Regions from separate parts of the Bacteroides caccae genome, predicted to be linked through region 2. Evidence: riboswitches for the same ligand, from Rfam matches in the RefSeq annotation. Region 2 holds a riboswitch; the other holds the start of a gene.

Region 1 (7,430 bases), 1.4 Mb from region 2:
ACTTACACTGACGAGCAGATTCGCGAAACGGTAAAAGAAACCTGGAAAGAACATCACTACCTGCTCGACCCTCACGGGGCTTGCGGATACCGTGCCTTGGTCGAAGGACTGAAAGAAGGCGAGACCGGTGTGTTCCTTGAAACGGCTCATCCGGCCAAGTTCCTTGAAACAGTAGAAAGCATTATCGGCGAATCGGTAGAGATACCTGCCAAATTGCAGGAGTTTATGAAAGGCGAGAAGAAAAGTTTGCAGATGACAAAGGAATTTGCAGATTTCAAGAACTATCTGCTTTCTCTTTAAGTATTCTCTCCTGTTGCCGCATTTTTCAACGTACAGGTAGCAGCTGGAAGGGTTCCTGATAAGGGTGTGTGCCACCGCCTTGGCACGATTGTGACAACGCTGTGTCACAGTTGTGCCAAGCCGATGGCACAACTGTGTCAATGGGGTGGAACAAACTTGGCACAGCGATGTCTGTTTTACATAAAAGCAAGGAATACTAAATACTCTCCCGTGCAATGAATTGTAAACTCATCGGAAGTCGCTTCATTGAGCGTGCCTTGCCACCAATTGGTGAAATCGCTTAGCGGATAAACCAATCCTTCTCCCTGCAATCCTTTCGCTCCGAAATTGATAATGGAAATCTGCTGTCCGGGATGAGCAGCAAAGGTTTGTGTATCTTTTGCAGGAACAAATACTCCATAATCAGTAATGGTCCGTACTTCCATGCCGCTTTTCATATAATCCAGCAGTAGGCTGATATTTCCCAATGTATGGTCTTCCCGTTTGCCGGTCGCTCCGACAATGGCAATTCTCCGGAATCCTCTCTTTTGCAGATACCGGACGGCTTTAGTCTGGTCGTTCGTTTCCTGATCGGGTATCTGATGTATAATAGGGGAGAAGCGTTTGTGGTATTCTGTTGAAAGAGAGTCGCCGTCGCCGACAATCACATCCGGAGTATGTCCGCGGGAAATGTACTCATTGGCTGCACCGTCACAGCAAGCAACAAAACTTGCTTCTTCCAGCATTGTCAGAGGAACGGGGCAAGTTGGGTATTCACCGTTGGCCAGTATCACTGCCTCGGGAGTATAGTGTTCGTTTATCATTGTATGTTCATTAGTTTTTTCCACTTGAAGTAGCCAAAGATAGCTATAATGGAGTAAAGTCCGTACAAAGCTGAGGTGAAATAGAGGTCTTTATAGATATAAAGTCCGCAGCAGACGATATCGACGATAATCCAGGCAAACCATTGTTCAATGTATTTGCGTGCCAGCATCCACATTCCGACAATACTCAAGGCAGTGGTAAAGCTATCCAGCCACGGAACGTTACTGTCGGTATATTCGATAAGTATCCATGCAATGCCGATAAAGGCGACAATAAATACAACTGCCAGTGGAAGGTAACATTTCCATGGAGTGTGCACGATAGGGAGGTCTTTGGAGCGACCGGCGGTTGGCTGGTCTGCCGGCCGGCACTTCTTTTTCCGGTGTCCCCACATCCAGAAAAACCAACCGTAGACAGCGGCTATCAGATAATAGATATTGATGCCAAAGTCGGCATACAGTCCCGCCTTGTAATATACAAAGATGTAAATGGCAGGCATGACGACACCTGCTATCCAAAGATAGATACTAGCCCGGTATTCCAACCAAAGGTAGACTAAACCGACCAGCGTACCGAATATTTCTAAAAAGTCCAGTTCCATAATCTGCTGATGTCATTAAAAGCGGAAAGACACGTGTCCCAAGACGTTTGTTCCGGCTTGTGCGGCATAGCCGGCATAGTTTCCCCGATTTTCCACTGTATCGGTGTAATCGCTTGAAGCCCAACCATTGTTTTCATACTCCTCGTTAAAGAGGTTGTAAACGGTGAATCCCAATGTGACTTCTTTCAGAATCTTCTTGGGACGGAAGGTGTACGCCAGATTGAGATTGCTGACAAAGTATTTGTCAAGAGTCAGTTCTTCTACTTCCGCATTGGTCATATACTGTTTGCTTACAAACTGCGATTGCAGGGAAGCCTCGAAGCCTTTATAATTGAAAGAAAAACGGTTGTTGAGCAGGAAGTCCGGCGAAAAAGCGATGTGGGTGTCTTTATGCTTTATCAGGACAGTTGGAAGGGAAGTTACTGTTTCATCTGCGTTATAATGATAGCCCGGCAGACTTTCCACAAAATCCTTGATGCGATTCTTGCTCCATGTGGCATTGATGTCCCACTGAAACCATTTGCACGGTTTGATACCGAGCATTAATTCGATTCCCATGCGGTAGCTGTCCGGAATGTTTTCGGTCAGTGCTTCACCAATATCATTTAAAGCACCGGTCAGGACAAGTTGGTCGGTGTAATCCATGTAGTAGAAGTTGGCACCTGCCGTCAGCCATGGGTTGGCAAACGTATATCCCGCTTCGTAATCAAGCAGTTTTTCAGCTTTCGGGTAGGAGTCGGGATCGCCGTCCGTATAATTGTTTCTTGTCGGTTCTTTCTGTGCTACGGAGAAAGAAGCGTACAGGCGGTGATTGGGAGTTATATTCCAGTTTAAGCCGACTTTCGGATTGAAAAAATCGAATTTCTTATCTACGGCTAGCGGGCGCAGGGCGTTTTTATTCCAGTCATATTTATCGTTTACTCCATCGATTGTGTAATCAATATGGCGGTATTGCAGGTCGGCATAAGCGCTTAACGTGCTGGTCAGATCATAGTTGGCTTTCAGATAGATATTCCCGTCGGTTTTCTTTGATTTGTTGCGGTAATATTCATGTTCGGGAGACAGGTTGCCGATATAGTTTTTCACCCATGTCACTTTTCCGAAGTTATTTCCCCGGTATTGGTTGAGGCCACCTCCTAAGGAAGCGGTCAGGCGGTTTCCTGTATAATTAAGGGAGAATACACCTCCCCCGAATTTGTTGTCCATTTTCTTTTGTCGGACAAGGTCGCTTTCGTTAGTTTCCGTTCCGTCCGGGTTGAATGGTTTTAACCCGTATTCCACCAGGCTGCTTCCGGGTTTATATTCTTCATAATACCCGTCGCCTTTGGTATAGTGTAAGGCTACGTTCAGATTCCATGCGGTAGAAAAACTATGGTTAAGAAGTAGTTGGTAGTTCTTTTGCAGGTAGTTGTCCGTTTGGTCCGTATAATAATGTTTGTTGCCGTCGGCGTCGGTATACATTTCCCCGCAAGGATTATATCGTCTTCCGAATTTCTCCATTTCCTCCTTCGTTGCATATCCCCAGGCATGATAAGTCTTTTCTTTTCCGGCAAATGCAATCAGTTTGACGGAAGTGTTCTCTGCGAAATACCCTCCTTGCAGATAGTAAGAGTTGAGGTCTACTGAAGCCCGGTCGATATATCCGTCCGTACCGATGTTGGAAAGACGGGCGTCAAAAGTCCAGTGGTTGTTCAGCAGTCCGGTTCCTACTTTCACCGTTTCCTTGTGCGTATTGAAAGAACCGTAAGAGCCGTTGAACTCGGCATACGGTTTCATTGCCGCACCTTCCGTCTGCATATTGACGCTGGCTCCGAATGCACCTGCCCCATTGGTGGACGTTCCTGCACCGCGTTGCACTTGCATATCCTTTACGGAAGAAGAAAAGTCCGGCATATTTACCCAAAACAAATTATGGCTTTCGGCGTCATTCATCGGTATCCCGTTCACGGTGATGTTGATGCGTGTACCATCGGTTCCGCGTACACGGAGGGTTGTGTAACCGATACCGGCTCCCGCATCCGATGTGGTCAGGGTAGAAGGAGTCATGCTCAACAGGTAAGGAATATCCTGTCCGAAGTTTACTTTTTTAAGTTCTGCTTTTCCTATATTGGTGAATGCCATCGGTGTTTTTGCTGTGGCACGTGTAGATACTACCTGCACTTCTTGCAGGTTAATTACTTTCAAACTGTCGGATTCTGCACTCGTTCGTGCATGGACAGTAATGCCTACGCCCAATAAGGCGACGACACTCCATACTATTTTTTTCATCTTGCTTATTAATTAGTTCTCTACGCCGGCATTACCCGGATCAGATTCTATGGGTATGTTCTCAGCCCGTCATGTTAAGGCACCCCTACCAGTGAATCGGTGACAAAATTACGCCTTTTACGGGAAGAATGCAAAAAAACTTTTAGATTTGCTTAAAACAATGTAACTTTGTCGTTTGTTGAAATAACCAAACAACAGTTTATTCATTTTAATTCAGATAAATTATGCTACTATTATTTCAAGCAACAGCAACACAGGTTGCGGATTCTACGCAGGTCGTTGCAGATAAATTAATGAAAGAAGCGATTGCTAATGCCGACGGCTTAGATAAACTATCGCTCATCACCCAACAACTGCTGGATTTTGCCATTCGTGCCGGAGAGCGTATCTTGATTGCGGTCATCGTCTTTATTGTAGGACGTTTCCTTATTTCAATGCTCAACCGCTTTGTCGGACGTCTCATGGATAGAAGAAAAGTGGATATCAGTATCAAGACTTTCGTCAAAAGTCTGGTAAATATTCTGCTGACCATTCTGTTGATTATTTCCGTTGTCGGTGCTTTGGGAGTTGAAACGACATCATTTGCAGCTTTGTTGGCTTCGGCCGGTGTCGCTGTCGGTATGGCTTTGTCCGGCAATTTGCAGAACTTTGCAGGAGGACTGATCGTGCTTTTATTCAAACCTTATAAAGTAGGCGACTGGATTGAAAGCCAGGGAGTTTCCGGAACGGTAAAAGAGATCCAGATCTTCCATACCATTTTGACTACGGGAGATAACAAAGTGATTTATATACCGAACGGTGCAATGAGCAGCGGAGTAGTGACGAACTATAATACGCAGACTACTCGCCGTGTGGAATGGATTGTAGGAGTTGACTATGGCGAAGATTACGATAAAGTGCAGCAGATCGTGACTGATATTTTGGCTGCGGACAAACGTATCCTGAAAGATCCGGCTCCATTTATCGCTCTTCATGCATTGGATGCCAGCAGTGTGAATGTAGTAGCCCGTGTATGGGTGAACAGCGCTGATTATTGGGGAGTTTATTTTGATATCAACAAGGCAATTTATGCCACCTTTAATGAAAAAGGCATTAACTTCCCGTTCCCGCAACTTACGGTACATCAGGGAAATTGATAATTCTACGCTATATGCAAAAACGAGAGAGTTTCACTTCAGTGAGGCTCTCTCGTTTTATAGATGAAAAATTGTCTGGTGTGATTGGAAAAGGAATTTCTTTTATTTTATGCCGAAATCTTCGGCCAGTTCGTATCTGTCTTCTTTCATCCCCAGCACATGGTTGATCTTTCTTCTTTTCTCCAGATCCTTAAAATAGTTTTCCACCACCATGTAAAGGTCGAAATTAGTGGTTGACCCTGCGGCCATATCGAGTGATTCCACCATTTTTTCTACTGCTTGGTGAATTTTCTCTGCGTCTATCAGATGCAGTTCGTTGCTGTGTATTAAATATTTTTCCATGACTGCAATGTTTTAATGTTATATTGGTATAACGTTCGGCAGTCATGGAAAGTTCAGTGTTCCGGACTAGACTCTAGCAAGTGCCTGTTCCAAATCGGCAATCAAATCGTCGATATGCTCCGTGCCGATAGACAAACGGACAGTGCCCGGATAAATTTCCTGTTCTGCAAGTTCCTGCGCGTTGAGTTGCGAATGAGTGGTACTTGCCGGATGAATGACCAGTGATTTTACGTCAGCCACATTGGCCAGTAAAGAGAAAATTTCCAGGCTGTCAATAAAACGATGTGCTTCTTCCTGTCCTCCTTTTATTTCGAAGGTGAAGATAGAACTTGCACCATTCGGGAAATAACGTTGATATAGTGCATGGTCCGGATGATCGACCAGTGAAGGGTGATTGACCTTCTTTACTTTCGGATGATTGTTCAGGAAGCTTACTACTTTTAATGCGTTTTCTACATGGCGCTCTACACGCAATGACAGCGTTTCGAGTCCCTGCAACAGAATGAAGGCGTTGAATGGGCTGATAGTAGCTCCGGTATCCCGCAGTAGAGTGGCACGGATACGAGTTGCATAGGCAGCCGGACCGGCAGCGTCCACAAAGCGTACTCCATGATAACTGGGGTCGGGCTCGGTGAGTTGCGGGAATTTGCCCGAAGCCACCCAGTCGAATTTACCAGAATCTACGATTACTCCTCCTAGTGAGGTACCGTGTCCACCAATAAACTTTGTGGCAGAGTGTACTACAATATCTGCACCGTGTTCGATAGGACGAATTAAGTACGGTGTGCCGAATGTATTATCAATAATCAAAGGAATTTTATGGCGGTGAGCGATTTCGGATACTGCCTCTATATCGATAATGTTGGAGTTAGGGTTGCCTAATGTCTCTATAAATACGGCTTTTGTATTATCCTGAATAGCCTTTTCAAAATTGGAAAGGTCGCTCGGATCAACAAAAGTTGTTGTAATTCCATAACTGGGCAAGGTATGTGCCAGCAGGTTGTAACTTCCTCCGTAGATCGTCTTGGCTGCTACAATATGATCGCCCGCACGGGTAATGTTTTCGAAAGCATAAGTGATGGCGGCAGCACCGGAAGCAACTGCCAACCCTGCTACTCCTCCCTCAAGGGCAGCTACGCGTTCTTCAAAAACGCCTTGTGTAGAGTTTGTCAGGCGTCCGTAGATATTTCCCGGATCTTGCAGGCCGAAACGTGCGGCTGCATGAGCGGAGTTATGGAATACATAGGAAGTTGTCTGATAGATAGGTACTGCACGGGCGTCTGTTGCCGGGTCTGCCTGTTCCTGTCCTACATGAATCTGTAATGTCTCGAAGTGTAAGTTCTTTCTTTCCATAATCGTATGTTTTTAAAGTTTAATATTTTGTCTTTATTTTCTTGCAAAGTTAGACAGCGTAGGAATATCGAACAATATATAGCTGAAATATAGAAAATAATACTATTTTTGTACCGTTATATAGAATAAGGATACTGTCTTGTTCTCGATATTCACCCTTTAGAAGAATATTTTTCTATGGATACTTTTGATAAATTGGATAAAGTGGATTTGCAGATACTCCGTACTCTGCAAGAGAATGCCCGATTGACGACAAAAGAGTTGGCTGCACGGGTGAGTCTTTCATCAACTCCTGTCTTTGAACGGCTCAAACGGCTCGAAAGCGGCGGATATATAAAGAAATATATTGCTGTGCTGGATGCTGAAAAGTTGAATCAGGGATTCGTCGTGTTTTGCAGTGTGAAGCTCAGACGGCTGAACAGGGATATTGCAGCAGAGTTTACGCGAATCATACAAGATATTCCTGAAGTAACCGAATGCTATAATATATCGGGAAGTTATGATTATCTGCTCAAGATTCATGCTCCGAATATGAAGTATTATCAAGAGTTTATTCTAAATGTACTAGGCACTATCGATAGTCTGGGGTCATTGGAAAGTACTTTTGTCATGGCTGAGGTGAAACA
Region 2 (7,430 bases):
AAACTCCCGGCGCAATTCTGCTATTTTGTTCGCCACAATATCCCCTTCTTCCACATCACTGTAAGCTTGAAATACCCCAATAGGCTCTCCCTTTTCTTTCTCCGAGAATACGGCTTTCCGTATCTGACGTTCATTCTTCTCAATCAGACTGTTGGCAGCACAGACGATCGTTTGCGTAGAGCGATAATTCTGTTCCAACTTGAAGACTTTCGTATCCGGATAGATTTTTGTAAAATAAAGGATGTTATCAATATCCGCACCCCGGAAGGAGTAGATACTCTGTGCATCATCCCCTACCACGCAGACACGCTGGTTTTCCTTCGTCAGTTGCAGGACAATGCTGTGCTGCGCATAGTTCGTATCTTGATACTCGTCCACCAACACATAACGGAACTGATCACGATAACGCGCCAGCACATCCGGGAAATCACGGAACAGGATATAAGTATACACCAGCAAATCATCGAAGTCCATTGCCCCGGCCCAGCGGCATCTCTCCCAGTAACGGGTATAAATATCACGGATAGCAGGCATTTTAGCGGCCATATCGCCTTCATAAGCCTCTTTGTTAGCGGCATACCCCGTAGGAGTGACCAGATGATTTTTGGCATTGGAAATACGTGCCTGTACGACTCCCGGCTTATAGATTTTCTTCAATTCGATGACTTTCGCCTTTTCTTTCTCCTCCAAATCAGGTCGATTACCATATTTACGTAACAAATCCTCATGAACTTTTTCTTTTAACACTTCGTCTATGATTGTAATAAGCAGACTTTTGCTATCTGCTGTATCATAAATAGTAAATTTGGAAGTAAATCCGATATATGATGCTTCGGCACGAAGGATACGGGAGAAAATGGAATGGAAAGTGCCCATCCACAAATAACGTGCCCGCTCCATACCTACCTGACGGGCAATACGCTCCTTCATCTCACGCGCCGCCTTATTGGTAAAGGTCAGTGCAAGGATGTTCCACGGGTTGTAACCGTTCTCAAGCAAATAGGCAATTTTATAAGTCAATACGCGCGTCTTTCCCGAACCGGCACCGGCTATTACCAGCGAAGGTCCGTCGTTATAAGTCACTGCAGCACACTGACTCTCATTCAACTCCTCTATATAATTGGTATTCATAACAGCATTATAAAAACTATGAGGATTTTTAACAAACCCTTGGCGTTCAATTTTGTTCTCAATACAAAAGTATAATATTCATTTGAGAATGAAGGTATTTTTATGATTTTTCATCACTAACTATTTTAACCTAACCCCCAAAAGCAATGAAAAGAGGTATATTTTTATCAATTATCTTAGGCTTGTGCCTGATTACCTGCATTCCGCAGGTCATGGCGCAAAAACAAAGCCGCATGGAAAAGTTGCTCAGGTATCTGAACGACAACGACGCCGACAAATGGCAGAAGAACCGCGAAAAGCTGGATGATGAGACGCAAACTTATTACTCTGAAGAACTGGCACTGCTGGATGTGCTCCACCAACTATGGAATGAACATAGCGAACAGGCTGCCACAAACTATTTCGGATGTTACGGGAAAGCTTTCCAAGGAAATTTTTCCACGATTTGTGACGAAGAAAAAATACAGCTTTCCGATGTACGGAACAGAGCTGAACAGTCGATTATCTACATCCTGGAAGGTTCGAAGGACAAGATTCCTTTCAGCCGGGCAGTGATAGACAGCATTCGCTCGACTGATTATCCGGTCGACTCCGTGATGCTGCAAAGGCTACGGGATATTCGCGAACTGGCATTATTGGAAGGTATGCTAAAAACACCCACGCCCGGCACTTATCAGACGTATCTCGCAGAATATCCAAACGGAAAGTTCATCGCACAAGTCAACGCTGCCGAAAACAAACGGCTCTATCAACTTGTGGAAAAAGATCCTTCTTCCGGAAATTTCAAAGCATTCTTCGATAATGCCGATATGCAGAAATTCTTTAGGGATAAAGACAGTCGTCCTTATCTTGCGGAGGTCCGTTCGCTTTACGACAATTTCCTGTTCCAGCACATCGACAGTCTCCAAAAAGAAGGGAATGCCACTGCGATCCGCCAAATTATCGACGACTACAAGCATACGCCGTACCTGACTGCCGCCGCCCGTACTCATCTGGATGATTTGGAGTACTTGAGCGAGAAAGCTGATTTTGAACTGTTGAAACCGGCTATTGTCAATTCTGAGTCTTTGAGTTTACTGAAAGATTTTCTCTGTACACATCATTACAAAGAATTTCGTGACCAGGCAAATGCACTACGTAACCCATTCGTCTTGCAAGCCATTCTCGCCACTCCTACTTCTGTAAAATATTACAATCAGGGAAGGTTGATAAAGTCCGTAGAAAATGATAGTACGGGAAATATCTCAACCACTTATACATACAATGAGAAAGGACAGCTCACCTCTATGCTTTCAATCACCGAAAAAAACGGGCAAATAAGTAACGAGATACAAACGAACAGACTGTACGATCCGCAAGGGCACTGCATCTTTGAGGTGAAGACGAATCCGAAAACCAAAACGGACATTTACCGGCAAACACGCCGCATTGGTTCCGACGGAAGCATAGAAAGCGACTCGCTGAAATATACGGACGGAAGATTCGCTGTCAGCACCTACAACAAGCAGGGACAACTGACAGAAACCAAGGAATACAACAAGAACGGGGAACTTCAGGCATATAAGGCCAATAAGTATGACGAAAAAGGACGGCTGACGGAATCACAACACCAAAATCTGCTGTTCGCCAACGTACCGGATCAAATTCTTTCTCAAAAAGAATCGTATGAATATGACAAATACGGTTACCTGACCCGGATAGTTTACCAACGCATAACGGGCAATAACCAGAAAACTTCCGGTTACCTGACTTGCCTGTACGATGATTATGGTAACCGGATTGACGGTAACTCCTATTACGAATATGATAATACAGGACAATGGATCTATCGCGCAGACCGCGACAATCCGAAGGAAACAGAGCGTGTACAGTACATTTACAAATAAAATGAGATGTAGTGAACCTTTTCCGCCAACCTGCTGTTATTATAGTATAACAAGCCAATTAAAACTTGTAACATTATGAATACTATATTAATGTCTTTAATAATTATGACCATGACTTACGAAATGCCAAAACTTCCCTACGCAAACAATGCGTTGGAACCTGTAATCAGTCAGCAAACAATAGATTTCCATTACGGAAAGCATCTACAAACGTATGTAAATAATCTGAATAGCCTTGTGCCCGGAACAGAATATGAAGGTAAAACGGTAGAAGAAATCGTTGCCTCAGCACCGGACGGAGCTATATTCAATAATGCGGGACAAGTATTGAACCACAATCTGTACTTCCTGCAATTCGCCCCGAAACCTTCGAAGAAAGAACCCGGAGGCAAACTGGGAGAAGCAATCAAACGTGACTTCGGCAGCTTCGAGAACTTCAAGAAAGAATTCAATGCAGCAGCAGTCGGATTGTTTGGTTCTGGTTGGGCCTGGTTGTCCGTAGACAAGAACGGTAAACTGCATATCACCAAAGAAAGTAACGGAAGTAACCCGGTACGCGCCGGGCTGAAACCTCTTCTCGGATTTGACGTGTGGGAACACTCTTACTACCTGGATTACCAGAACCGCCGCGCCGACCACGTGAACGCCCTGTGGAATATCATCGACTGGGATGTGGTAGAAAAAAGAATGTAACCGGACGCATATAATAAACTAAACTATACTATTGAAAAGGTCGTTGTGAATTTCACAGCGGCCTTTTTTCTAGCATAAAAAAAGGTAATATATTTATTGGATATCAGCTACATAAGTTGTATTTTTGCGATACTTGAATCAACATAACAAACAATTATGACACTTTATAAAAGAAATAAGATATTGTTCATTGTCTTCATTGCTCTCCTATTCTTCTCCCCCCGTTTATGCAATGCTGCCGACACAGAAGAATCTGCAGAAGAGATACTTTTCATTACCTCCTATAATTCTGATACTAAATATACCTACGACAACATATCAACATTTATACAGACTTATACCCAACTGGGCGGAAAGTACTCCACTATCGTAGAAAATATGAATGTAACGGATTTGTCACAGGCCCATAAATGGAAAGAAACGCTAACCGAGATTCTGGATAAACATCCGGGTGCAAAATTAGTTATTTTCCTCGGCGGTGAGGCATGGAGCAGCTTCCTTCATCTCGAAGATGAGAAATACAAAAGACTCCCCGTATTCTTTGCAATGGCATCCCGCAACGGCATCCGAATTCCGGATGAGCCTATTGATATGCAACAATATGAACCCCAGAGCATTGACTTGACGGAACGAATGAAAGAATATAATGTAAAATACTGTTCTTCATACGAATACGATATTAACAAGGATATAGAAATGATGAAATATTTCTATCCGGAAATGGAACATCTGGCATTCGTTTCGGATAATACATACAACGGTCTTGCCGAACAGGCCTGGTTTAAAAAGAATCTGAAAAATCATCCGGAACTGTCTATCACTTACATCGACGGCCGAATCCATACACTTGATATGGCGGTCAACCAATTACGTGTTCTCCCCAAAAATTCGGTAATGCTGCTTGGCATCTGGCGAATTGATAACAGAGGAATCACCTATATGAATAATTCCGTTTATGCTTTCTCCAAAGCAAATCCTTTGTTGCCTGTGTTCAGTCTGACGTCCACCGCAATAGGTTATTGGGCTATCGGAGGATATGTCCCCCAATATGAAGGGATAGCCAAAGGAATGGGAGAATACGCATATCAGTTTCTGGATAAAGGGAAAAATGACATCCGTAGCATTAATATATTACCCAACAAATATAAATTTGATGCCAATAAATTAAAAGAATGGGGATTTGAAGACAAGAAGTTACCCATTAATTCAATCGTAATCAACCAGCCGATCCCTTTCTTTGTGGCTTACAAAACGGAAGTACAGTTTATCCTGCTCACCTTCCTTGTATTGATAGGCGGACTGATGATTGCATTGTATTACTATTACCGGACTAAAATTCTGAAGAATCGTCTGGAAAGAACAACGAAACAACTACGGGAAGATAAAAAGAAACTGGAAGCGTCGGAGATAGAATTGCGTGACGCCAAAGAGCGTGCGGAGGAAGCCAACCAGCTAAAGAGTGCTTTTGTGTCGAATATGAGTCACGAAATACGTACGCCATTAAATGCAATCGTAGGTTTCTCCAGTTTGCTAATCAATTCCGTAGAACCTTCGGAAGAATTACAAGAATATGCCAATATCATCCAGACCAATTCTAACCTGTTGCTACAGCTTATCAGCGACGTACTGGATGTATCGCGTCTCGAATCGGGAAAGCTGCAATTCAACTATGAATGGTGCGAACTGGTGACTCATTGCCAAAATATGATTACCCTGACCAACCGGAACAAAACAACGAATGCAGACGTCAGACTGCAAATGCCCAAAGAGCCATATATGCTCTATACCGACCCGTTGCGTCTGCAACAAATCATCATCAACCTGCTGAATAATGCGTTAAAATTCACTCCCGCCGGAGGAAGCATTACATTGGATTACACGGTGGACAAAGAAAAACAGTGTATACTATTTTCTGTGACCGACACCGGTACAGGAATCCCCGAAGACAAGCAGGAACTTGTATTCCAACGCTTCGAGAAGTTGAATGAATTTGTACAGGGAACAGGGTTGGGACTGGCTATCTGTAAACTGACGATTCAATATATGGGAGGTGATATCTGGATTGACAAAGATTACAAAGGCGGAGCGCGATTTATCTTCTCTCATCCTATCAAAGAAAGGGAATCAACAGAAAAATGAAAAAAAATCGGTTGATTTAGTGTTTTTCTGTTTCTTTTTCGCTTACTTTGCCCCCGTAAAGACAAAGGGGTGCCCCACGAGGGGCTGAGATTATACCCTAGGAACCTGAGGCAGTTAGCACTGACGTAGGGATTGTGTTTCTTCTTATCGCCTTTCTTATAAAAGCACGCTCTTTGTATTTACTTTCAACTTATTTATTTTGATAGGACAATGAAAGTACAAGTGAACAACAAAGAGGTGGAAATAACTCCCGGCTCTACCCTTACCCAACTGACAGTGCAACTGGAGCTTCCGGTTCAAGGCATCGCTATCGCCGTAAACAACAAAATGATTCCCCGTACCGAATGGGAACGTTTTTCGTTGCACGAGAATGACAATCTGGTAATTATCAAAGCGGCTTGCGGAGGATAGTAAGATGATCAGTCTACAATTTATCACTCACCGGACCGAACGGTATTCTTACTTCGAATCGGCATGTATGGCACTCGAAGGAGGCTGCAAATGGATTCAGTTACGTATGAAGGACGCACCACTCGATGAAGTGGAAGCGGTAGCCTTGCAACTAAAACCGCTCTGCAAAGAGCATGAAGCTATCCTGATTCTGGACGACCACGTCGAACTGGCTAAGAAACTGGAAGTGGACGGTGTGCATCTGGGAAAGAAGGATATGCCTATCGATCAGGCAAGACAGATACTCGGAGAAGCCTTTATCATTGGCGGCACAGCCAATACGTTCGAGGATGTCCTACTGCATTATCGTGCCGGAGCAGATTACCTCGGTATCGGTCCTTTCCGCTTTACAACGACCAAGCAGAATCTGAGCCCTGTTCTGGGCTTGGAAGGCTATGTCTCTATCCTCGCGCAAATGCAGGAGGCACATATCGAGCTGCCGGTAGTAGCTATCGGAGGAATCACTTACGAAGATATTCCCGCCATACTACGCACGGGAGTGAACGGCATTGCCCTATCGGGAACGATTCTCCGGGCAAACGATCCGGTAGAAGAAACAAGAAGGATTTTAAATAACAACTAATTTATAGGATATGGAAAAGTTAGTAATTGCGGGACGTGAATTTAATTCCCGCCTTTTCCTGGGAACAGGAAAATTCAACTCCAACGAAGTAATGGCACAAGCTATTCTGGCATCGGGTACGGAAATGGTAACCGTAGCCATGAAGCGCATCGACATGGACGATAAAGAGGACGATATGCTGAAACATATTATCCACCCACATATCCAGCTATTACCCAACACTTCCGGCGTGCGGGACGCTGAAGAAGCTGTATTTGCTGCACAAATGGCCCGTGAGGCATTCGGTACAAACTGGTTGAAGCTGGAGATTCATCCGGACCCGCGTTATCTGCTCCCCGACTCTATCGAGACACTGAAAGCCACGGAAGAACTTGTCAAATTAGGCTTTGTGGTATTGCCTTATTGTCAGGCAGACCCTGTGCTCTGTAAACGACTGGAAGAAGCAGGTGCGGCTACGGTCATGCCTCTCGGCGCTCCGATCGGCACGAACAAAGGATTGCAAACGAAAGAATTCCTGCAGATTATTATCGAACAGGCGGGAATTCCGG

The links. Region 2 has a riboswitch for thiamine pyrophosphate ahead of thiS (sulfur carrier protein ThiS). Riboswitches for the same ligand answer to the same signal wherever they lie in the genome.
Region 1: another riboswitch for thiamine pyrophosphate. It lies ahead of CGC64_RS06565 (TonB-dependent receptor); the one in region 2 lies ahead of thiS (sulfur carrier protein ThiS).

Annotation. Positions count from the first base shown of each region.
Region 1 covers NZ_CP022412.2:1,644,668-1,652,097, forward strand. Annotated here, with positions in the region: gene thrC (threonine synthase) at 1-300, shown strand, start outside; gene CGC64_RS06555 (thiamine diphosphokinase) at 477-1,103, opposite strand; gene pnuC (nicotinamide riboside transporter PnuC) at 1,100-1,705, opposite strand; gene CGC64_RS06565 (TonB-dependent receptor) at 1,721-3,973, opposite strand; TPP riboswitch at 3,974-4,070, opposite strand; gene CGC64_RS06570 (mechanosensitive ion channel family protein) at 4,198-5,109, shown strand; gene CGC64_RS06575 (hypothetical protein) at 5,212-5,451, opposite strand; gene CGC64_RS06580 (O-acetylhomoserine aminocarboxypropyltransferase/cysteine synthase family protein) at 5,518-6,804, opposite strand; gene CGC64_RS06585 (Lrp/AsnC family transcriptional regulator) at 6,982-7,430, shown strand, end outside.
Region 2 covers NZ_CP022412.2:3,029,648-3,037,077, reverse strand. Annotated here, with positions in the region: gene CGC64_RS12295 (ATP-dependent helicase) at 1-1,131, opposite strand, end outside; gene CGC64_RS12290 (hypothetical protein) at 1,278-3,017, shown strand; gene CGC64_RS12285 (superoxide dismutase) at 3,093-3,710, shown strand; gene CGC64_RS12280 (sensor histidine kinase) at 3,867-5,849, shown strand; TPP riboswitch at 5,905-5,998, shown strand; gene thiS (sulfur carrier protein ThiS) at 6,060-6,260, shown strand; gene CGC64_RS12270 (thiamine phosphate synthase) at 6,265-6,882, shown strand; gene CGC64_RS12265 (thiazole synthase) at 6,893-7,430, shown strand, end outside.